DNA from 3 places in the Hydrogenophaga sp. BPS33 genome. Region 3 is predicted to be linked to each of the others. Evidence: predicted binding sites of a transcription regulator. Region 3 holds the regulator's gene; each other region holds the start of a gene.
What was found. The regulator FNR, encoded in region 3, switches genes on or off when oxygen is low (the NO sensors DNR and NnrR bind a similar motif). The targets are predictions, from matches to a motif close to TTGATNNNNATCAA.
Positions count from the first base shown of each region.

Region 1: a site for FNR is predicted at 3,140-3,153, ahead of F9K07_RS01690 (DUF7933 domain-containing protein). Genes of this name have one in related genera too.
Region 2: a site for FNR is predicted at 3,306-3,319, ahead of F9K07_RS06535 (MBL fold metallo-hydrolase RNA specificity domain-containing protein). Genes of this name have one in related genera too.

Region 1 is NZ_CP044549.1:359,873-367,542, reverse strand. Features, by position in the region: gene F9K07_RS01690 (DUF7933 domain-containing protein) at 1-2,856, opposite strand, end outside; gene F9K07_RS01685 (LysR family transcriptional regulator) at 3,368-4,279, opposite strand; gene F9K07_RS01680 (sulfite exporter TauE/SafE family protein) at 4,362-5,102, shown strand; gene F9K07_RS01675 (AI-2E family transporter) at 5,296-6,444, shown strand; gene F9K07_RS01670 (hypothetical protein) at 6,468-6,674, shown strand; gene F9K07_RS01665 (lactonase family protein) at 6,682-7,670, opposite strand, start outside.
Region 2 is NZ_CP044549.1:1,380,198-1,387,867, reverse strand. Features, by position in the region: gene F9K07_RS06545 (acyclic terpene utilization AtuA family protein) at 1-663, opposite strand, end outside; gene F9K07_RS06540 (phosphoglycerate dehydrogenase) at 685-1,713, opposite strand; gene F9K07_RS06535 (MBL fold metallo-hydrolase RNA specificity domain-containing protein) at 1,860-3,218, opposite strand; gene F9K07_RS06530 (NAD(P)-dependent alcohol dehydrogenase) at 3,378-4,475, shown strand; gene F9K07_RS06525 (molybdopterin molybdotransferase MoeA) at 4,510-5,757, shown strand; gene F9K07_RS06520 (molybdopterin biosynthesis protein) at 5,754-7,670, shown strand, end outside.
Region 3 is NZ_CP044549.1:3,591,036-3,598,705, forward strand. Features, by position in the region: gene aceA (isocitrate lyase) at 1-1,302, opposite strand, end outside; gene F9K07_RS16710 (DMT family transporter) at 1,620-2,543, shown strand; gene F9K07_RS16715 (sulfite exporter TauE/SafE family protein) at 2,540-3,211, opposite strand; gene hemN (oxygen-independent coproporphyrinogen III oxidase) at 3,233-4,612, opposite strand; gene fnr (fumarate/nitrate reduction transcriptional regulator Fnr) at 4,733-5,452, shown strand; gene F9K07_RS16730 (hypothetical protein) at 5,537-5,758, opposite strand; gene F9K07_RS16735 (nitrogen fixation protein FixH) at 5,760-6,053, opposite strand; gene ccoG (cytochrome c oxidase accessory protein CcoG) at 6,083-7,513, opposite strand; gene ccoP (cytochrome-c oxidase, cbb3-type subunit III) at 7,551-7,670, opposite strand, start outside.

The sequences.
Region 1 (7,670 bases), 3.1 Mb from region 3:
GCTGCCGCTGCCGGTCACTGCGTTGACGATGCCGCCGGCACAGGTGGTGCTCGCATTGGGCACCACGCCAATCACCATGCCGCTGGGCATGTTGTCGGTCACGGCCACGTTGGTGAGCGCGGTGGCGCTGGCGTTGGCGATGCTGATCGTCAGGCGCGAGACGCTGCCCGGACCGGCGATGGTGGTGGGCGAGAAAGCCTTGGTCAGGTTCACGCTGCTGGTGACCTTGTTCAAGGTGGCCGTGGTGGGGTTGGTGCTGGCCACCCCGCCGTCGGCCGTGACCGCACCCGGCGCGAGCGTGTTCACCGAGGGCGTCCCGGAGGTGGCGAGCACGTCGAACAGGAAGTCGCAGGTGGTGCCACCGGCGATGCTCGCGCCGCTGAGGGCCGCGGTGCTGCCGCCATCGGGCACGTTGAGCACGACCGGACCGGCGCACGTGGTGCTGGCATTGGCCGGTGTAGCGATCGTCAGGCCCGTGCCGGCCAGCGGGTCGGTGGCGCTCACGCCGGTGAGCTGGCCGTTGCCGGTGTTGCCCAGGGTGATGCGCACGCGGCTGGTGCCGCCGACCTGCACCGGGTTGGTCAGGAAGGTCTTGGCCACCGTGAGCGCGGGCAGGTATTCCAGCGTGGCGGTGGTGCTGTTGAGGTTGCGGATGGTGCTGCCCGGCACATTCGCCACGGTGCCGGTGGCGCTCACGGTGTCGGCGGCGTTGCTGCCGTTGTAGGCCGGAATGTGGTTGCTGTGCACGGCCACCGCGCCACCCACCACGGTCACGCGCACGCTGCACTGGCCGGGCAGGAACGGGCTGCTGCCGCCACGCGCCGGCACACTGCCGCCGCTGAGCGTGAAGCTGTCGCTCCCCGGTGTGGCGGTGACGGTGCCGCCGCAGGTGGTGCTGGCGTTGGCCGGGTTGGCCACGCGCAACGCGGCGGGCAAGGTGTCGGTGAAGTTGACGTTGGTGAGCGTCGAGAAATTGTTGTTGGTCAGTTCGATCTGGACCACCGAGGGCGTGCCCTGGAAGCGCTGGCGCGCGGCCACGCCGTCAAAGGTCTTGGTGACCACCAGCGGGTTGACCGCCGTCAGGCTCACCGAACCCGAGGTGCCGGTGACCGTGCCGTTGCCCGCGCCGAAGCTGGCGTTGGTGAGCGTGGTGCCGGGCGTGGCGTTGGCCGGCACGCGCGCAGTGAAACGCACCACGCAGGTGGTGCCACCCGGCGCGGCGCCGGGGAAGTCGAAGGTGAACGCGGGCGCGGTGACCAGCGGTGCCGGCATGCCTGCGGAGAAGCTGCAACCGCCGCTGATGGTGGGCGCGATGCCGCCGGTGGTGTTGTCCACGTAGACCATGCCCGCGGGCAGCGTGTCGGTGAACGTCACGCTGGTTTGCGGCGCCAGGCTGAACGAAGTAACCGCCACCGCGAAGGTGGCCACGTCGCCAGGCGCCACGGTGGTGGGGCTGAACGACTTGGCCACGGTCAGCGCGTTGTCGCGAACTTCGATGCTGGCCGGCCGAGCGGGCGAATGGAAGCCTTGCGCGTTGCCCACCGCACCAGCGGGAAAGCTGTTGGTGTGCGTGCCGGTAACGGTGCTGGTGACGTTGAACTGGATGCGGCATTCCGTGCTCGGTGCGATTTCCGCGCCGGTGAGCTGAAAGCCTTTTTCCACACCCCCGTCGTCGCCCGCCACGAGCGAAGCGCCCGCGCCGCAGCCATTGAGTTGCGCGGCACCGATGGCGCCCGAGTTGCGCAACGCGGCGGGCCAGGCGCCGCCCACGAGATCGTCCAGGCTGACGTTGGTCAGCGCGGCGGCGCTGTTGTTGCCGATGCGCACCGTGAGCAGCGAGTCCGCGCCCGCCGTCAGCGGCGAGACCGAGAAGCCCTTCTGCAACGTGATCGGGCTGTTGACGGTGATGTTGGTGGACGTGGCTGGCGAGGTAAGGCCACGCGTATTGCCCACGGCACTGGCGGGCAAGCTGTTCGCGCCGGCCTGCGACGCCACGCCGGGGGCCAGCACGCCGACCACGGTGAAGCGCATGGCGCAGGTGCCGGGCGCACCCGCCGCAATGGCGCCGCCGGTGAGTGTGACGGTGCTGGCGGTGTGGCTGAGCGTGCCGCCGCAGGTGTTGCTCACGATGCCCGTGGCCTGCAGGTTGGCGGGCAGGTTGTCGACAAAGCTGGTGAGCGGGATATTCACCCCGCTGTTGGGATTGCTCAGCGTGATGGTGGCGGTGGTCGAGAGGCCTTGCGTGAGCGGGCTGGCGGCGAAGCTCTTGGACACGGCAGGCAACAGCAAGGCATTGACCAGCACGCTCTGCTGCGCGGGCGACACCGCCGTGGGCGTGAGGTCGGTCGGGCTGATGACGTTGTTCCAGGTGCCCCCACCGTTGTAGGACGTGATGTCGTAGGAAATCGTGCAGGCGCCGTCCACGCCACCGCTGTGCGCGGGGATGGTGAAGCTGCTGACGGTGATGCTGTCGGTACCCGGCGCGGGGTTGGGCGCAGGCGCGAAGACGGCGCCCGCACATGTGCTGCTGGGGGCCACGTAGCCCGGGTAGGACGAGGGATACAGGCGCAGTTGCGAGGGCAGGTTGTTGATCAGCTGCGCGCCATCTTCTTGCGCCGAGTCGTTGCTCACCGTGATCGTGAGGCGGGTGCGGTCGCCCACGGAGATGGTGCTGGCGCTCACCGCCTGGGCCACCACCAGGGAGGCGTGGGCACTGGTGAGCGACAACACCGAACCCGCAACTGCCAGGCCGAGCGCGCGCCAGAGGCGGCGCCCCGAAGTCGAACGAGCGCGGTCCCGTGAGCGCGCAGGCGCGCGCCTACCCGTGGCCTCGCCACGTGCAAAAAATCGAAGCATGGTTTTTCCTCTGGTTGGCACGCGAACGAACACCGCGTGCCCCTCTGGGACGCCCGGCTGGCAGGCCGGGCGCGCCCTTTATGACGAGGTGCGTGCCGTCACATTTCCACACACACACTCACATTTCTTCACCGCACGCACTATATCGGCGCTTGCGAATTGCGACATGTTAACGACGTTATTAGTGTGGGAAATAGATTAAATGAAGAAATATGCGCTAGAGAAAATACATGCCTAAACAATCATTTGATTGTTAAAAGACTGTTGATTTGACTGACTTTTATGGATCTACACCAAAAAAATTGCCCATATTTTTGCTTCAAATTACATAGCAATCGTTGGCGCTCACAAACCTGCACTCATGACTTATTAGTTAATAATTTGTTAAAACGCTTATGCGACGAAAACTGTTTGATTTGCACAACAGAACGACCGCCGCCGAACCACCTGCGGGACGAAAAAAAAGCCGGCGACCCCAGGGGGTCCCGGCGCGTGCGCGCGGTCAGCGGGTTCAGCCGGCGCCGTGACGGGCCAGAAAGGCGTGCAGCGCGGCCGCCCCGGCGCCCGGTGGCGTGTCGCCCGCAGCCGTGCAGAGCAGCAGCTGCCGCGTGGCCCAGCTGTCGCTGAGTGGGCGCGCCACCACGCGCTCGCTGGCCAGGCGCAGCGCTGTGGCCTGCGGCACCACCGCCACGCCCACACCGTCACCCACCAGTTGCATCACCGTGTCCAGCCCCCGCACACGCACCCGGTGGTGCAGGCCGCGGCCGTGCTGCAAGGCTTTGTCGTACAGGAGGCGGCTGAGACCGCTTTCACTGGGCAGGCCCACGAAAGGCCGCTGCAGCAGGTCCACGAAAGGCAGTGCTTGCCGCGATGCGCGCGCGCCCTGGCGCGGCAGCACCGCCACCAGGCGGTCCTCACGAAAGTGCCGCGTGGCGAGGCCCTCGGTGCCCACGTAGTCGGCCAGCACGCCAATGTCCGCCTGCTCCTGCCGCATCGCCATCAGCGCGTCGCGGCTGCCCAGCTCGCGCAGGTCGACGTCGATCTCGGGATGTGCCAGCAGAAAGCGCCCCAGCAGCGGTGGCAGGTGCTCTGCCATGGCTGCCGTGTTGCACAGCACGCGCACCGTGCTGCGCACCCCGTGCGCGTGGGCCGCCATATCGGCATGCAGCGCCTCCATGTCGCGCTGCAGCCGGCCCGCGTGCAGCAGCAGCGTGCGGCCCGCATCGGTGGTGCGCACACCTTGTTTGGAACGCAGCAACAAGGCTGCGCCCACCGCGTGCTCCAACTGTTGCAACCGCGTGCTCGCCGCCGCCAGTGAGAGGTGGATGTGGCGCGCGCCCGCCGTGATGGAGCCATGCTCGACGACCGCGGCGAAGAGGCGCAGATCGAACGGGTCGATGCGGTAGGTGGGGGTGGCGGGCATGGACGATCCTCCGGCTTTGGCGGAGGATACCTCCGCGCTTTCGCGATGGACAGATCCGCGGGCGCGCCGAACCATGGCGGCCATGGACACACTCTGGCTCTGGTCGATCCCCCTCGTTTTCCTGGCCGCGGGCGCGGTCAAGGGCGTTTCCGGCATGGGACTGCCCACCTTCTCCATGGCCCTGCTCGGCCTGTTCATGCCGGCCACGACCGCCGCCACGCTGATGCTGCTGCCTTCGCTGTTGACGAATGTTGCGCAGTGCATCGGGCCGCATGCCGGGGACTTGTGGCGCCGCCTGTGGCCGATGTGGCTGGGCCTCGTCGCGGCGACGCTCTGGAGCCCCCTGCCCGATCTGGCCAGCACCGGCACGACCGCGCGCGCCACACTGGGCGCGGTGCTGGTGGTCTATGGGCTGTGGGGACTGGTCAAGCCAGCGCTGCCGCAACCGGGCCGCTTCGCGCTGCCGGCCGGCAGCTTGGCCGGCATGCTCTCGGGCGTGTTGACCGCGGCCACCGGCGTGTTCGTCATGCCCATGACGCCATTCCTGCAATCGCTGCGGATGGAGAAGGACGCGCTCATCCAGGCGCTGGGCCTGAGTTTCCTGCTCGCCACGCTGGCGCTGGCGGCGCGCCTGGGGCCGGTGGCGCTGTGGGGCGGCAGCGCGCTCCCTCTCACGGCGCATGCGTTGGCCCTGCTGGCGGCGTTTGCAGGCCTGTGGCTGGGCGCGCGCTGGCGCCAGCGCCTGCCGCTGCCGGTGTTCCAGCGCGCGCTCTTCGCGGTGTTCACCGCCTTGGGCCTGCTGATGCTGGCACGCGCAATGTAGGGCTGCGGATCTCGTGCAAGGCGGGCCGGGCAACATGCCCATCCGCACGAGAAATCGGCGATGGCCGCCCACCGCCGGCATACTGCGCCTGTCGACCACCACAGATTGCGCCATGAACCAGGACACACCCGACACGCCATCCCCCGCCGCCGACGCGCCGCCTCGGCCACCCACGGATCTCGGCCCGATGACCATGACCTTGAAGCCGCTCTCCGGCTCGGTCATGCTGCGCGTGCTGCTGGTGGCGGCGACGGTGGCCTTCGTCTGGATCCTGCTGCCGTTCTACGGCACCATTCTTTGGGGCGCGATCATCGCCCTGCTGTTCACGCCGCTGTACCGGTGGCTGCTGCCGCGCATGGGCGAACGCCGCAACCTGGCCGCGCTCACCACGCTGGCGGCGGCGATCGTGGTGGTGGTAATGCCGGCGGTGCTGGTGGCCAGTTCGCTGGCGCGCGAAGCCAGCCAGCTGTATGCGCGCATCGAGTCCGGGGAACTCAAGCCGGCGCAGACCCTGCGTCACATGTTCGATGCCCTGCCCGACTGGCTCACCGACCTGCTCGCGCGTTTTGGACTGGGCAATTTCGAGCTCCTTCAACGCAAGCTCGCACAGATCCTCACGCAGGGCAGCCAGTTCATCGCGACGCAGACGCTCAACTTCGGCCAAGACCTGCTGGGCCTGGTGGTCGGCCTGTTCATCGCGCTGTACCTGGCGTATTTCCTGGTCCGCGATGGTGGCGCGCTGGTGCGCTCCATCCGCATGGCGATCCCGCTGCCGCCCGAGGACAAGCAGGAGCTGCTGCAGCAGATGGGTACCGTGCTGCGCGCGACGGTCAAAGGCAACCTGGTGGTCGCGGTGGTGCAAGGCGCGCTGGGTGGCCTGGCGTTCTGGGCCCTGGGCATCAACGCCGCGCTGCTCTGGGCCGTGCTCATGGCCGTGCTCTCGCTGCTGCCGGCGGTGGGCGCGGGCCTGGTGTGGGGGCCGGTTGCGATCTGGCTGTTCGCCACCGGTCAGACCCTGGAAGCGATCGGACTCGTGGCCTTTGGCGTGCTGGTGATCGGCTTGGTCGACAACGTCCTGCGCCCCTTGCTCGTGGGCAAGGACACCGGCATGCCCGACTACCTGGTGCTCATCAGCACCGTGGGCGGCATCGCGGTGATGGGCATCAACGGCTTCGTGGTCGGCCCGGTGATCGCGGCCATGTTCGTGGCGGTGTGGGACATCGGCACGGCCACCCGGGTACGCGCGCGCGCCGCGGCGATGGCGACCGACGATGCAGGTGCGCAGGCCCTCCCTGCCGAGCCGGTCGTACACGAGGTCAAATCGCCCCCCGCGGCCCCGTGACAACAACCCGTGACAACCGCCACATGAACCTCTCTACCCTCTGCGCCGCCGCGCTGGCCCTGGGACTCTCGGCCTGCGCCAGCCCCACCACCCCCGCGCCGCCGGCCGGCGAGCGTGGCCCCATCCTGTGTACGCAAGACGTGATGCAGTGCCCCGATGGCCGCTTCGTGGGCCGCACGCCGCCCGGCTGCGCCTTCGTGTGCCCCGCAAGCGCGTCCGGCACGCGCTGATGTGCCGCTACCGCGTGATGGCAATGCCGCGTGGCGCCAGGCCGGTGGCGAAGGGCGAGCCTGCCACGCGGGTAAGTGCGCCGGTGGTGGGGTGGATCGCATAAGCCGAGATGCCGGTCGAAGTCGAATGGCTTACGTAGGCAAACCTGCCGTCCGGATCGATCGCGATGACACCCGGGGGCAGACCCGTGTCGAATGGCGAGCCCACCACGTTCGAGAGTGCGCCGGTCGCGCTGTTGATGGCGTACGCCGACACGTTGTTGTCGTTGGAATTCGTGACGTACACGAACTTCCCGCTGGGATCGATCGCGATGCTCTCGGGCCCTGAGCCCGCGAGGAACGGCGACCCCGGCGCGGGCGCCAGCGCGCCGGTGGCGGCGTGGATGGCGTAGGCGGAGACGCTGCCGCCGCCAAGGTTGACCACGAAGGCGAACTTGCCATCGGGGGACACCGCTAGCGCATTGGGCATCGCGCCCGCCAGCGCCCGCGGCCCCGCCAGCTCGGTGAGCGCACCGGTGGTGGCGTCAACGGCGTAGGCCGCCACGTCGTTGGTGCCGCTGTTGGCCACATAGGCGAACTGGCCTCCCGGCGCGACCGCAAGGTCGATGGGAAAGCTGCCCGGTCCCACCGGGGTACCCGGCGCGGCGGTGAGCGTGCCGGTGCTGGCGTCGATGGTGAAGGCCGCCACCGCGTTGCTGGCGGAGTTCGTCGCGTAGGCAAACCGGCCCGTGGGCGAGATCGTCAACGCGGTGGGACGGGCGCCCGCCGGGGTGGAAGGACCTGGCAGCACCGCCAATGCACCCGTGGTGGGGTGGATGGTGTAGGTCAGGATGTCCCTCGAAGCCCAGTTCAACACATAGGCGAATGGCCCCGCGGGGTGCACCGCCACCGCGTAGGCTGTGTTGCCGGCCGGAAACGGCGAGCCTGGCAGGGGGGTGAGCGCGCCGGTGGTGGCGTCGGCGCGGTAGGCCGAGACTTGGTTGCTGAGCTGGTTGG
Region 2 (7,670 bases), 2.2 Mb from region 3:
CGCGCCCACCGTGGGCGCCGTGGTGCACAGCGCACCGCACTCCAGCGTTTTGGCGGCATGCCAGGCCGCACCTGCGGGCAGGCCGCGCATGACGGGCACCGCTGCCATCAGCGCGGTGTCGGTGGTGCGTCCGGCCAGCACGATGTCTGCGCCCTGCTCCAGCGCGTGGATGATGGGCTCCACGCCCATGAGGCCGACGATGTGGCTGCAGCGGTCGATCAGCGCTTCGTCGATCGGGCGCTCGGGCTGGAGCGCGCGGATGCGGCCTTCGCGCAGCGCCTGCTTCACCGTGTCGGCCGATTGCTCGCTGTAGAGGCAGGCCACGCGCACCGTCTGCCCGAGTTCGCGGGCGATGTCGGCGCAGATGTCGCGCATGATGTTCACGCCGTTGTCGGCGCCCGAGGTGCCGCAGCTGCCCACGATCAGGGGCACGCCGAGTTCGGCACGCGCGACCATGAGCTGGCGCAGCTCCGAGCGCAGCACAGCGCGCGAGGGTTTTGGGTTGGCCGAGCCCAGGTAGTGCGGGCCGGAATCTGTCGAGCCGGCGTCGACCGCGATCACGTCGGGCTTTTCCCGCACGCCGCGGTCGAACGGCTCGGGCGCGCGGTTGTTGCCCGCGCCCAGGGCGCCCGAGGGCACCAGGATCTTCACTTGCTCGGTCATCTGCTTGTCTTCCTTCGGGTGTCAGGCCGCCAGTCGGCCTTGGTTTTTTTCATGTGTGTTTCGGCCATCGGCCACGACGCATTCCGGCCGCGGCGCGCGGCCTTCGAGCACCGCAAGCACCGACTCGGCCGCGATGCGGTTGGTGCGGTCCAGCGCCTCGCGCGTGGACGCGCCGGCGTGGGGTGTGGCCACCACATCGGGCCGCGCGACCAGGGCGCGCGTCACCTCGGCATAGGCCGGGTCGGACTCGCTCACGAACACGTCGAGCCCCGCGCCTTGCAAGCGGCCGGCTTCCAGCGCCGCGAGCAGGTGCCGGTCTTCCACCAGGCCACCGCGCGCGGTGTTGACGAGGATGCCGTTGGGCTTCATGCGCGCCAGCGCGGCGGCGTCGATGAGAAAGCGGGTGTCGGGCGTGAGGGGCGCGTGCAGCGTGACGATGTCCGAGGTTTCCAGCAGTTGCGTCAGCGCGACCACGTCAACGCCTTGGCTCTTCGCCCAGGCCGCATCCACGCGCGGGCTGCAGACCTGGACGCGGCATTCGAAACCGCGCAGGCGCTGCACCACGCCGCGCCCGATGCGCCCCAGGCCCACCACGCCCACCGTCTTGCGGTAGAGGTCGCTGCCCAGCGGGATCGCCCAGGAGCCGGTTTCCAACCGCTGCTGGCCTTCGCGCAGGCGGTGCGCCACGGCCAGCATCAAGCCCAGCGCGTGGTCGGACACGCAGGCGTCGTTGCCGCCGATGGCGATGGTGGCCACTTTGCCATGGCGTGCGACGGCCTGGGTGTCGACCCGTTCGTAGCCCACGCCGCGCCGCGCAATCACCTGCAGCGCCGGCAAGCGGGCCAGCAGGCGGTCGGTGACGTGCGCATGGCCGACGATCCAGCCCGCCGCGCCTTGCAGCAGGTGCGCCAGGGTGTCTTCGTCCAGATCCGCATCGGCCTGGCCAGCGGGCAGTTCGGCTTCGACCACGTTGCAGCCGTGGGCGGCGAGGTGCTCGCGCGTCTGCGCATCGAAATTGCGTTGGGTGACGACCACGCGCCAGCTTGCCATCGGTCTCGTTCTCCGGCGTGCGCGGTGCCGGCATGGCACCTCTTCGCGCGCTGTGAAAGAACTTTAGGCGGCGCGAACGGCCCGTGGTTTGAAGAACGTTTGTGGAGCTTCTACTCAGGGTTGCAGCTCGGCCGTGCCGCCTCCGTCTACAGACGAAACACCTGCTCCTGCCGCGGCACCACCGCCGCCCATCCCAATTCGCGTTCGATGCGCACGCGCAGCGCTTCCGACGCATCGGGCTCTCCATGCACGATGAAGACCTTCTGCGGTTCCCGGCGAAAACCGCCCAGCCAACGCAGCAGTTCGTGGCTGTCGGCGTGGGCAGACAGCATCGGCAGCTCGGCCACCTCCGCACGGATCGGGATCCATTGGCCGTGGATCTTCACCTCGCGCGCGCCCTCCAGAAGGGCGCGCCCGCGCGTGCCCGCCGCCTGGTAGCCGGAGAACAGGATGGTGTTGCGGTGGTCCGTTCCGAAGGCGACCATGTGGTGCAGCACGCGCCCGCCCGTGGCCATGCCGCTGGCGGAGACGATCACCTTGGGATAGCGGTTGGACGACAGGGCATGGGATGCATCCGCATCGCGCACGTAGGTCACTGCGCCGCATGCGGCTTCGTAGTCCCGGGTCTTGAGTTTGTGGTCGCGCGGGTGGTCGTGCAGCAGTTGGCTGGCGCTGCCCGCCATGGGGCTGTCGAGGTAAACCGCTGTGTGGGGCAAACGCCCGGCCTGCCGGAGCTGCCAAAGGTGGTAGATCAACGACTGCGCGCGGCCCACCGCGAACGCCGGAATCACCACCGTGCCGCCCCTTCGGACCGTGCGCTCGACCACGGCGCCCAGTGCCTCCACCGGGTCCACGTCCTCATGCCGCCGGTTGCCGTAGGTGGATTCGATCACCACGTAGTCCGCCTCGGGCACGGGCTCGGGGTCTTTCATCACGGCATCGCCATAGCGGCCAAGGTCGCCCGAGAAGACAATGCGCCGCCCGCCGATGTCGATCTGCGCAGTCGACGCGCCCAGGATGTGGCCGGCTCCGCGCAGCACCAGTGTCGCCCCACCTAGCAATGCCACTGGCGTGTGCAGCGGCACCGGCTCGAACGCCCGCAGGGCGCGTCGCGCCTCTCGCACGCCATACAAGGGCAAGGCAGGATGGTGCCGGGAGAAACCTTTGCGGTTGGCGAACTCGGCATCTTTCTCCTGCAGATGGGCGCTGTCTTCCAGGATCAGCTCGGCCACGGCGGCGGTCGCAGGCGTCGAGAAGATAGGGCCGGTGAACCCGTCCCGCACGAGTTTGGGCAGATGGCCCGAATGGTCCAGGTGCGCGTGCGTGAGCACCACCGCATCGATGGACCGCGGGTCCACCGGCAAGGGCTCCCAGTTGAGCTCGCGCAGGTTCTTCAAACCTTGGAAGAGACCGCAGTCGACGAGCAGCTGTGTGTCGCCATGGGTGAGCAGGTGCTTGGAGCCGGTGACGGTGCCGGCCCCGCCCAGAGAGATCAACGTTGGCATGCGGTTCTGGTGAGGAGGATGCGTGGTCGGTCCGCGTCTTCCAGCGCGGGCAGGGTTTCATGATGGGCCCACGCCCTCGCGCCCGTCTTGATCTGCGTCAAGGGACCTCCGCTGTACGGCCGGGATACTGAACCCCACGCCCACCTTGCAGGAGCTCGCATGGTCTCCTTGATGAAAGCCGCGGTATTCGTCGACAAGAACCGCATCGAAGTCGTCGACAAACCCATCCCCGATGTGGGGCCGAACGATGCGCTGGTCCGCATCACCACCACCACGATCTGCGGCACCGATGTGCATATCCTGCGGGGCGAGTACCCGGTGGCCAAGGGGCTCACTGTCGGACACGAGCCGGTGGGCGTGATCGAGAAACTGGGCAGCGCGGTTCAAGGTTACGCCGAAGGCCAGCGCGTGATCGCCGGCGCCATCTGCCCCAACTTCAATTCCTATGCGGCGCAGGATGGCGCACCGTCGCAGGACGGCAGCTACCTGGTGCCCCAGGGGCTGTGCGGCTGCCATGGCTTCAAGGCCACGGCGGGCTGGCGGTTCGGCAACCTGATCGACGGCACGCAAGCCGAATACGTGCTGGTGCCCGATGCGCAAGCCAACCTCGCCCCCATTCCCGATGGCCTGAGCGACGAGCAGGTGCTGATGTGCCCCGACATCATGTCCACCGGCTTCAAGGGCGCGGAAAACGCCAACATCCGCATCGGCGATACCGTCGTGGTGTTTGCGCAGGGGCCGATCGGTCTGTGCGCCACCGCCGGCGCGCGGCTGCTCGGCGCGTCCACCATCATCGGGGTGGACGGGAACGACCACCGACTGGCGATCGCCCGGCAGCTGGGCGCCGATGTCGTGCTCAACTTCCAGCGCTGCGATGTCGTGGACGAGGTCATGAAGATCACCAACGGACGCGGCGCGGATGCATCGATCGAGGCGCTGGGCACGCAGGCCACGTTCGAGTCCGCTCTGCGCGTTCTCAAACCGGGCGGCACGCTGTCCAGCCTGGGCGTCTACTCGGGCGACCTGACGATCCCGCTGTCGGCCTTCGCGGCCGGCCTGGGCGACCACCGCATCGCCACGGCGCTCTGCCCCGGCGGCAAGGAGCGCATGCGCCGACTGATGAATGTGCTGGCCTCGGGCCGGGTGGACCTGGGCCTGATGGTCACGCACCACCACAGGCTGGAAGACATCGTGACCGCCTACGACCTCTTCGCCCACCAGCGCGATGGGGTGCTGAAGGTGGCCATCAAACCCTGAGGTGCGGGTTCGGCATGGCCCCTATACTGGCCCGATGCCCTCCTCCCCTGCCCCGTCCGATGTGCGCATGCGCGGCTTCGCGCAACGCGTGGAAGTGGCCACGGCACTGGCCTGGATCGACCACAGCGCGCGCACGCTGCCTGCGGAGTCCGTGCCCATGGAGCGCGTGACCGCACGCGTGCTCGCCGCCGATGTCACCGCGACCATGGCCGTGCCGGAGTTCGACCGCTCGGCCATGGACGGCTACGGACTGCGCGCGCACGAAACCACCGGCGCGGGCGAGTACAACCCGATCGAATTTCCCGTGGTGGGTGCCGCGTTTCCCGGCCGGCCTTTCGAGGGCGCGGTCGCACCGCATTCGGCGGTCCGCATCATGACCGGCGCTCCGGTGCCACAGGGCGTGGACGCCGTGGTGCCGGCCGAATACGCGAGCGAGGTGGACGGTGTGCTCACCATCACCCGGGCGGTGGCGCCGGGACAGCACGTGGGCCACGTGGGCGAAGACATCGCCCTGGGCGCCACGGCCTTGCGCACCGGGCGGCGGCTGCGCCCGCAGGACGCGGGCCTGGCCGCCTCGCTCGGCCTCACGCATCTGCAGGTCGTGCGCCGGCCGCGCGTGCGCCTCCTGGTCACGGGCAACGAAGTGCGCGCCGCTGGCGAGCCCAAACGCCCGCACGAAATCTACGACGCGAACTCGATGATGCTGCGCGGGCTGGTCGAGCGCGATGGCGGCACGATCGAATCGCACCTGCGCCTGGGCGACGAGCCGCAAGCCATCGCCGCCGCGCTCTCGTCGGTGGGGGCCGACGTGGTGCTGATTTCGGGCGGCTCCAGCGTGGGCGCGGAAGACCATGCGCCGCGCTTGCTGGCCGAGGCCGGTGAACTTGCGATCCATGGCATTGCCATGCGGCCTTCGAGCCCGGCGGGCATGGGGCGCGTGGGCGACACGCTGGTGTTCCTGTTGCCGGGCAACCCGGTGTCGTGTCTGTGTGCCTACGATTTTTTTGCCGGCCGCGCCATCCGCCTGCTCGGTGGCCGGCCCGCCGACTGGCCCTATCGGCGCACGCAAGCCACGGTCGCACGCAAGATCGTCTCGCAGGTCGGGCGCGTCGACTATGTGCGCGTGAAGCTGGGCGACGAAGGCCTGGAGCCGCTTGCGCTCTCGGGCGCGTCGATGCTGAGCAGCACCACCCGTGCCGATGGTTTCGTGGTCGTGCCCGCCGAAAGCGAAGGCCATGGCCCCGGCTCCGACGTCACCGTCCATCTCTACGAGAACCCGTGAAAGCCCAATCGCAATTCCTCCACGTCGTCACGCGGGACGAGGCCGAGCAGCGTTTCCGCGAACACTTGAGCCTGACCCCGCTGGGCAAGGAAAACCTTGCGTTGGTGCAGGCCCTGGGCCGGGTGCTGGCCGTGGACGTGACCGCACCCATCGACGTGCCCGGCTTCGACCGCTCCAACGTCGACGGCTTCGCGGTGCAGGCCGCCGACACCTGGGGCGCGATGGAAGAGCAGGAGCGCGAGCTCTCGCTCACCGACGATGTGCTGGCGCCCGGTGTGGTGCCGCGCGCGCCCGTGTTCAGCGGCGTGGCCAGCACCATCGCCACCGGCGGCATGCTGCCGCGCGGCGCGGACGCGGTGGTGATGGTGGAACACACCGACCTCGCGGGCGATGGCCGCGTGCAGATCCGGCGCGCCGCCACGGCGGGCGAGAACGTCAGCTACGCGGGCAGCGACATCGCGCGTGGCGAAACGGTGTTGCGCGCCGGCCAGCCGCTGAGCTCGCGCGAGATCGGCGTGCTGGCGGCCCTGGGCCTGGCCGAGGTGAGCGTCTACCGCAAGCCGCGCGTGGCCGTGTTCTCCACCGGCAATGAAATCGTCGCACCGGGCCAGCCCTTGCCCACCGGCGCGGTGTACGACTCCAACGCCGCCATCATCGGCGCCGCCATCGAGGAGCTCGGTGGCACGCCGGTGCACCTGGGCGTGGTACCGGACGACGAGGCCGCGCTGAGGTCGGCGTTGCAGCGCGGCCTGGCGCACGACGCGGTGGTGTTCTCGGGTGGCACGTCCAAGGGCGAAGGCGATCTGTCCTACCGTGTCGTGGGCGCGCTCACCGACCCTGGCGTGGTCGCGCACGGCGTGGCACTCAAGCCGGGCAAGCCGGTGTGCCTGGCCGTGACGCAGGGCAAGCCGGTGGTGATCCTGCCCGGTTTCCCCACGTCGGCGGTGTTCACGTTTCACGAGTTCCTCGCGCCGGTGATCCGCGCGTTCGCCGGCCGTCCCCTGCAGCCGCCGCGCGAACACCAGGCCGCCACGCTGCCGATGCGCATCAACTCCGAACGCGGCCGCACCGAGTACCTGCTGGTGGGCCTGGTCCCCGGCCCCGAAGGCCTCACCGCGTACCCCATGGGCAAGGGCTCGGGTTCGGTGACCACCTTCAGCATGGCCGATGGGTTCATCACCATCGGACAACACACCGAGATGCTCGAAGCGGGCGCACCGGTCGAGGTGCAATTGCTCGGCAAGGGCCTGGACGCGGCAGACCTCATTCTGATCGGCAGCCACTGCGTGGGGCTGGACTGGCTGGCCGGCGCGTTGATGCGTCAGGGCGTGCGCATCAAGTCCATGAGCGTGGGCAGCACCGGCGGTTTGATGGCCGCCAAGCGCGGCGAGTGCGACGTGGCGGGCATCCATTTGATGGACCCGGCCACGGGGGTCTACAACCGGCCGCTGCTCACACCCGCACTCGAGCTCATTCCCGGCTATGGCCGCATGCAGGGCCTGGTGTACCGCCAAGGCGATGCGCGCTTCGAAGGGCGCGACGTGGCATCCGCGATGGCCGCAGCCCTCGCGGACCCCACCTGCACCATGGTCAACCGCAACGCTGGCAGCGGCACACGCATTCTGATCGACCGCCTGCTCGGGGACGCACGGCCACCGGGCCATGGCGTGCAGACCAAGTCGCACAACGCCGTGGCGGTGGCCATTGCGCAAGGCCGTGCGGACTGGGGGGTGGCGATCGACACGGTGGCGCACCCGTACGGCCTGGGCTTCACGCCGATCCAGGAAGAGCGCTACGACTTCGTGGTGCCCAAGGCGCGTCTCGAACGCGCGCCGGTGCAGGCGTTCATCGCCTTGCTGCAATCCGAGGCCGCGCGCAAGGCCTTGCGCGAGCTCGGCTTTCGCGTCGACACC
Region 3 (7,670 bases):
CGTCAGCGCCTTCACGCTGGACGAGCCACCCTGGATCACCGTGGTCACGTCGTCGAAGTAACCCGCGCCCACTTCCTGCTGGTGCGACACGAAGGTGTAGCCCTTGTCGCGTGCGGCGAATTCGGGTTCCTGCACCATTTCCGTGTAGTGCTTCATGCCTTCGCCGCGTGCGTAGGCATGGGCGAACTGGAAGGTGTTGAACCAGTTGATGTGGATGCCGGCCAGCGTGATGAACTGGTACTTGTAGCCCAACGCGGCCAGGTCTTCCTGGAACGACGCGATCTGCTTGTCGTTGAGGTTCTTCTTCCAGTTGAACGACGGCGAGCAGTTGTAAGACAGCAGCTTGCCCGGGCACGCGGCCTGCACCGCCTGGGCGAACTCGCGGGCGAAGCCGATGTCGGGCACGCCGGTTTCGCACCACACTAGGTCGGCATATGGCGCGTAGGCAACGCCGCGGCTGATGGCCTGCTCCAGGCCGTTCTTCACGCGGTAGAAGCCTTCTTGCGTGCGCTCACCGGTCAGGAAAGGCTTGTCGTTGGCGTCGTGGTCGCTGGTGATCAGGTTGGCGGCTTCCGCATCGGTGCGGGCCAGCACGATGGTGGACACGCCCATCACGTCGGCCGCAAAACGGGCAGCGATCAGCTTTTCGCAGGCCTCTTGCGTCGGCACGAGCACCTTGCCACCCATGTGGCCGCACTTCTTCACAGCGGCCAGTTGGTCTTCGAAGTGCACGCCTGCCGCGCCAGCGGCGATCATGTTCTTCATCAGTTCGAAGGCGTTCAACACGCCGCCGAAACCGGCTTCCGCGTCGGCCACGATGGGGAGGAAGTAGTCGATGAATTCAGCGCTGCCCGGCTCGATGCCACGGCCCCATTGGATTTCGTCGGCGCGCTTGAAGGTGTTGTTGATGCGGCGGACCATGGTGGGGACCGAGTCGTAGGCGTAGAGCGACTGGTCCGGGTACATGGTTTCAGACGTGTTGCCATCGGCGGCCACTTGCCAGCCCGACAGGTACACCGCTTCCAGGCCAGCCTTGGCCTGTTGCATCGCCTGGCCGGCGGAGATCGCGCCGAAGGCGTTCACATAGCCCTTCTTGGCACCGCCGTTGACCTTGTCCCACAGCTTTTCGGCGCCACGCTTGGCCAGCGTGTGCTCGATTTGCATGCTGCCGCGCAGGCGCACCACGTCGGCCGCGCTGTAGCCACGCTTCACACCTTTCCACCGGGGGTTGGTCGCCCAGTCTTTTTCCAGGGCATCGATCTGCTGCTGACGGCTCAGTTGCTCGGTGAGGGATTGGGGCATTTGAAGACTCCTTGAGGTTGATGAAACAGCCCGGCAAGCTTGCATGCAATGGCGATGCCGTTGGACAGACTTTAAGTCTTATAGAAGACCATGAGAAGCTCTTATGTCTTATATAAGAGAAAAAATTTCTCATTGTTTTTAAAGGATATTTTCGACAAATATCTCAATGCAAAAATCGTTTTCTTACATTGAGAAAATTTCTTGCGCCGCAACATTCTGTAATTTCACATTGAGAAAAGAAAATCTCTCATTCTGAAAAATGACACAGCACTTGGGGCATCATGCGCTCCAGTTCAGTGCACTCCCATGACATCGCCATGACTTCCCCGAACCGTGGATGGGCCTACGCCAGCCTGGCCTTGAGCATGTCGCTGGTCGGCAGCTACGTCGCACTGTCCAAACCGCTGGTGCTGGTGTTTCCGGTGTTCCTGCTCGCCTGGCTGCGCTTTGGCATCGGCGGCGTGGCGATGTGGAACTGGCTGCGCAAGCCGGCGCACGAGCCGTCCCTGTCGCGCCGCACACGTGTGCTGTTGTTTCTGGAATCGTTCCTGGGCAACTTCCTGTTTTCCGTTTGCATGCTGTTCGGCGTGAGCATGACCACCGCCGTGGCGGCAGGTGTGGTGATGTCGTCCATCCCCGCGGTGGTCGCCGCGCTGAGCTGGGTGTTCCTGCGCGAACGCCTGGGGTGGCGAAGCGCGGCCGGCATTGCCTGCGCGGCCATCGGCATCGGACTCTTCTCGCTGCAGAAGGTGGACGCTGGCGCGGCGGTCGACCGGGCGGGGCCGTTCGGCATGGATAAGGCCTTGCTGGGCAATCTGCTCGTGTTCGCGGCGGTCGTGTGCGAAGCGTCCTATGTGGTGATCGGGAAACTGCTCACCGAAGGCCTGGGACCCAAGCGGATCTCGGCCATCATCAATCTCTGGGGATTCGCCCTGGTGACGCCCTTGGGCCTGTGGGCCGCCTGGTCGTTCGATTTCTCCACGGTCGCCCTGCCCGTCTGGGCCTTGCTGGTGTTCTACGCGCTGGCCGCGAGCGTGTGGACGGTATGGCTCTGGATGACGGGTCTCAAGGCGGTGCCGGCTTCGCAGGCGGGCGTTTTCACGGTAATGCTGCCGATCAGCGCCGCAGCGATCGGGGTGTTGTTCATGGGCGAACGGCTCACAGGCATGCAGGGTGTCGCGTTCGGCATCGCGCTGTTGGGTCTGGTGTTGGCGACCCTGCCTGAACGCACGTCAGGCTAAGCGCACCACAAACCGGATGGATGCGCGACGCCCATCCAGAGTGCCCAGCCCGAGGTCGCCATCAACGCCAATCCGGCGAGCCGGATACCCCAGCCACCGGAGCGCGCGCCACGCAAGCGCAGCAGCAACCACGGCCCGGCCAGCAGCGACACCGAGGTGCCGAGCGCGAACAGTGCCATGACGGCCGCGCCCTCGAACGCGTGGGCCGTCAACGACGCCACCAGCAAGGCGGAGTACAACAGGCCGCAGGGCATGAGCGCCCACCCCAGGCCCAGCACGAACGGCGCGCGCGGCCCCAGCGCGGCCATCGTGGGCCTGGCCTTGCGCCACACGGCCTGCCCCAGGTTCTCGATCCAGGCGGGCTGGCGCGCACGCCACAGCAACGCCATGCCCAGCAGCAGCGCCCCCACATGGAACATGGTCCACACCGGACGCAGCACCGCGGTGTTCGTGCCCAGCCACGCCAGCCCCTGCACCGAGCCCGCGGCAAAGGCGCCGAACAGCGCGTAGCCGGCGATGCGGCTGAGCTGGAAACTCAGCAAGGCTTGCGTGCTGCGCGCCCCCGCCGCTCGGCCCACGCCCGCGCACGCGGCACCGCACATGGCCACGCAATGCGGGCCGCCCACCAGGCCCATGAACAACGCGGTGATCGCCATCGAGGTTTGCATGCTCGGACGCGTTCGCGCGGGTCAGATGATGCGGGAGAAACGCGCCCGGTCACGATCTGCCTGCAAGTGGCGGTCGAACACCATGGCAATGGCGCGCACCAGGAACCAGCCGGTCTCGGTCACCTGCACGCTCGCGTCGTCCAGGCGGATCAGGCCCTCGTCGGCCAGCGTTTTCAGGGCGTCCATCTCGCGAGCGAAATAGCGCTTGAAATCGATCAGATGCCCGAGTTCGATCGACTCGAACTGCACCTCGCCCTGGCACATCAAGGCCATGATGACCGCGCGCCGCAGCAGGTCGTCGCGCGTGAGGGCCAGGCCGCGCACCACGGGCAGGCGGCCCTGGTCGAGCAGGTCGCGGTATTCGTCCAGCGTCTTGGCGTTCTGGCTGTAGGTGGCGCCGATGCGGCCGATGGCAGAGACACCCAGCGCGATCAGGTCGCAGTCGGGCTGGGTGCTGTAGCCCTGGAAGTTGCGGTGCAGGCGGCCTTGGCGTTTGGCCACGGCCAACGCATCGTTGGGCAAGGCGAAATGGTCCATGCCCACATAGACGTAGCCCGCGTCCATCAGCGCGTCGAGCGAGAGGGCCAGCATGCCGAGCTTGTCGCTCGGGCTGGGCAGCTCCACGGCGGAAATGCGCCGCTGCGGCTTGAAGCGCGCGGGCAAGTGGGCATACCCGTAGAGCGCGATGCGGTCGGGCCGCAGCGTGTTCACCTGCGCCAGCGTGCGCGCGAAGGACTCCGGCGTTTGCAGCGGCAGGCCGTAGATCAGGTCCACGTTCACCGACTCGAAGCCGATGCGCCGCGCGGCCGCCACCAGCGCGAACACCTGCTCGGCCGGCTGCACCCGGTGCACAGCTTTCTGCACGGCCGGGTCGAAGTCCTGCACGCCAAAGCTCAGGCGGTTGAAGCCCAGGCGCGCCAGGGTCTCGAGACGTTCTTCCGTGACCGTGCGCGGGTCCACCTCCACCGAGTACTCGCCGCCCGGCACCAGCGTGAAGTGACGCCGCAGCATGGTCATGAGGTCGCCGAGTTCGGCGTCTGACAGGAAGGTGGGGGTGCCTCCGCCCAGGTGAAGTTGCGAGACGTTCTGGCCTTTGCCGATGTGCGCCACCTGCAGCTCCACTTCACGCGCCAGGTAGCGCAGGTACTCGGTCGCGCGCGAATGGTGTTTGGTGATGACCTTGTTGCAGGCGCAGTAGTAGCAGACCGACTCGCAAAACGGAATGTGCACGTAGAGCGACAGCGGCAGCGCCATCGAACCGGCCCGGCGCTGCTCCAGCGCCTGGACGTAGTCGCTCTCGGTGAACGCCTCGACAAACCGGTCGGCGGTGGGGTACGAGGTGTAGCGCGGGCCGGGAACGTCGAACCGGCGCAACAGCTCCTCGGAAATGGCGTGGCTCAAAATGAAATCTCCATCAAGGCCCTCACTGTGCGGCAGACTGGGCTGCCGCCCCTTGATCTCGGTCAACAAGTGCCCAGATCGCATTTCGCCCCCAATGCTTACGGGGGTATGCTTCGCCCTATGGACGCCCAAAGCATCAAAGTCGCCTGCTCGAGTTGCAACCTGCGGGAGCTGTGCCTGCCCATGGGACTCAACCCGGGGGAAATGGACAAGCTCGACGCCATCGTCTCCAAGCGCCGCCGCATCCCGCGCGGCGCCGCGCTCTTCAACGTGGGCGACAAGTTCACGTCGCTCTACGCGGTGCGTTCAGGGTTTTTCAAGACATGCGTCACCACCGCCGATGGCCGCGACCAGGTGACCGGCTTCCAGATGACGGGCGAGATCATCGGCTTGGACGGCATCGTGAACGACCACCACTCGTGCAACGCGGTGGCGCTGGAGGATGCCGAGGTCTGCATCATGCCGTTCGACCAGGTGGAAGAGCTTTCACGCGAATTCACCACGCTGCAGCACCACGTGCACAAGATCATGAGCCGCGAGATCGTGCGCGACCACGGCGTGATGCTGCTGCTGGGCAGCATGCGCGCAGAAGAGCGGCTGGCGGCATTCCTGCTGAACCTGGTGCAACGGCTGCACGCGCGGGGGTTCTCGCAGTCGGAGCTGGTGCTGCGCATGACGCGCGAGGAGATCGGCAGCTACCTGGGCATGAAGCTGGAGACGGTCAGTCGAACGTTCTCGAAGTTCGTCGACGACGGCATCATTGACGTCAAGCAGCGCTACGTGCGCATCAAGGACACGGACGGCCTGCGCCGCATCGTGAACCCGCAGCCCTGTGGATGATGTCGCTTCGCGGGTCGCTGCCCCCCCCAAGGGGGCTGATCCGCCTTGGGGCGGCCCGGCGGCGGATCGCGTCCCTTCTCCATTTCAGTCTCGCGCCAGCCACACGCTGAGCGCGCCCGAGAGCGCCGTCACCGCCCAGAACACGAAGAACGCCACGGTGTAGACCATCTGGCGCGAGCCTTCGAGCGGCTGGCCGCCGAGCCAGTGCAGGTCGCCCGGGTCGACCATCGCGAACACCAGCATCTCCAGCAATGCGGCAGTGAGGAAGGTGGGCCAGGCGATGCCCATCCATTGGCGCACGTTCATTTCATCGCTCCTGCGGCACGACGGGCGAGGCCGCGTGGTTGCGCGCCTGGTGGGCGGGCTGCAGCTGGATCAGGGCTTCGTCACGCGCCTGGCCTTGCAGCACGGAAGCCGCCGCGCGGTCGCGCTCGAAAGCGGTTTTGTCGAGCACCGGGTCGGCATGGGTCACGGCAATGTAGACCATGACGAGACTGGCCAGCACCACGATCAGCGGGCCACCTACCACCAGCCACATTTGCGGCACGCGCCACCAAGCCACGCTCGGTATCTGGACGGTGGGAGAGGACGATGGGTTCACGCGAGCTCCTTCAAAGACGGAAAACAAGTTCAACGCGGCACGAGGAACACGGCCTTTTCGGACACGTGGATGCCCTCGTCGCCTGTGGCGCGGATGTCGAAGCGGATCGGATGCGATCCGCTGCTGGCCGCGTCCGGCGGGATCTGCACGCGCACGGCCACGGCGCGCACTTCGGTCGACAGCACCTCGACCTCGGCCGGCGTGTCCAGCGCGATGCCGGGCAGGCCCGAGACCTGGATGGCATAGCGCTGCGGCAATTCGGTGGCGTTCATGATCTGCAGGCGGAACACGTTCTCGATCCGGCCCTCTTCCACCATGCGCGCGAGCGCCCCCCGGTCGCGTATCACGTCGACCTTGAGCGGCGTGCGCAGGAACAGGCTCAGGCCCACCGCGATCGTGATGACACCCAGAATGGCCGTGTAGACCAGCACGCGGGGGCGCAACGCCCGGCGCAGCATCTGGCGCGTGCCCCAGCCTTGCTCAATGCCGTTCTGCGTGGAGAAGCGGATCAGCCCGCGCGGGTAGCCCACCTTGTCCATCACGGTGTCGCACACGTCAATGCAGGCAGCGCAGCCGATGCATTCGTATTGCAGGCCGTTGCGGATGTCAATGCCGGTCGGGCACACCTGCACGCACAGCGTGCAATCCACGCAGGCACCCAGGCCCAGCGCCGTGGGGTCGGCCTTCTTCGAGCGCGCGCCGCGCGGCTCGCCGCGTTGCTCGTCGTAGGTGACGATCATGGTGTCGCGGTCGAACATCGCGCTCTGGAAGCGCGCGTAGGGGCACATGTACTTGCACACCTGCTCGCGCAGGAAGCCGGCGTTGCCGTAGGTGGCCAGGCCGTAGAAGAAGATCCAGAACCACTGCCAGGGCCCGAGCGCGGCGGCCATGGAGAGCGCGCCCAGTTCGCGGATGGGCGTGAAGTAGCCCACGAAGGTAAAGCCGGTCCACAGCGAGAACACCAGCCACAGCGCGTGCTTGAGCGAGCGCTTGGCCAGCTTCTCGGCCGAGAGGCCCGCACGGTCGAGCTTCAGGCGCGCGCTGCGGTCGCCCTCCACCCGCTTCTCGATCCACAGAAAAATTTCGGTGTAGACCGTCTGCGGACAGGCAAAGCCGCACCACAGACGCCCGGCCACGGCGGTGAACAAAAACAGCGCCAGCGCCGAGATGACGAGCAGGCCGGTGAGGTAGATGAAGTCCTGCGGGTACAGGACGAGGTTGAAGATGTAGAAGCGGCGCGCCTCCAGATCGAACAGCACGGCCTGGCGGGCGTGCCACTGCAACCAGGGCAGACCATAGAACACGATCTGCGTGAGCCAGACCATGATCCAGCGCCAGCGCGAGAACAGGCCCGAGACCGAGCGCGGCTGGATCTTCTCGCGCGCGGCGTACAGGGACACCATCACCTCGTCGTCGGCGGGCACTGCGACGATGGGAATGGTGGCTTTTCGATCGGTCATGAAGGATTCTTCTCGCGCGCGTCGGTCGGTCGGTCGATCAGTTGGGCGCTGGCGACGCCTTGTTCGACATGCCCCACACATACGCGCTCAACACGTGGATCTGGTCGGCATTGAGCTTGTCAGCCTGGGCCGGCATCTGGTTGTTGAAGCCCTTGGT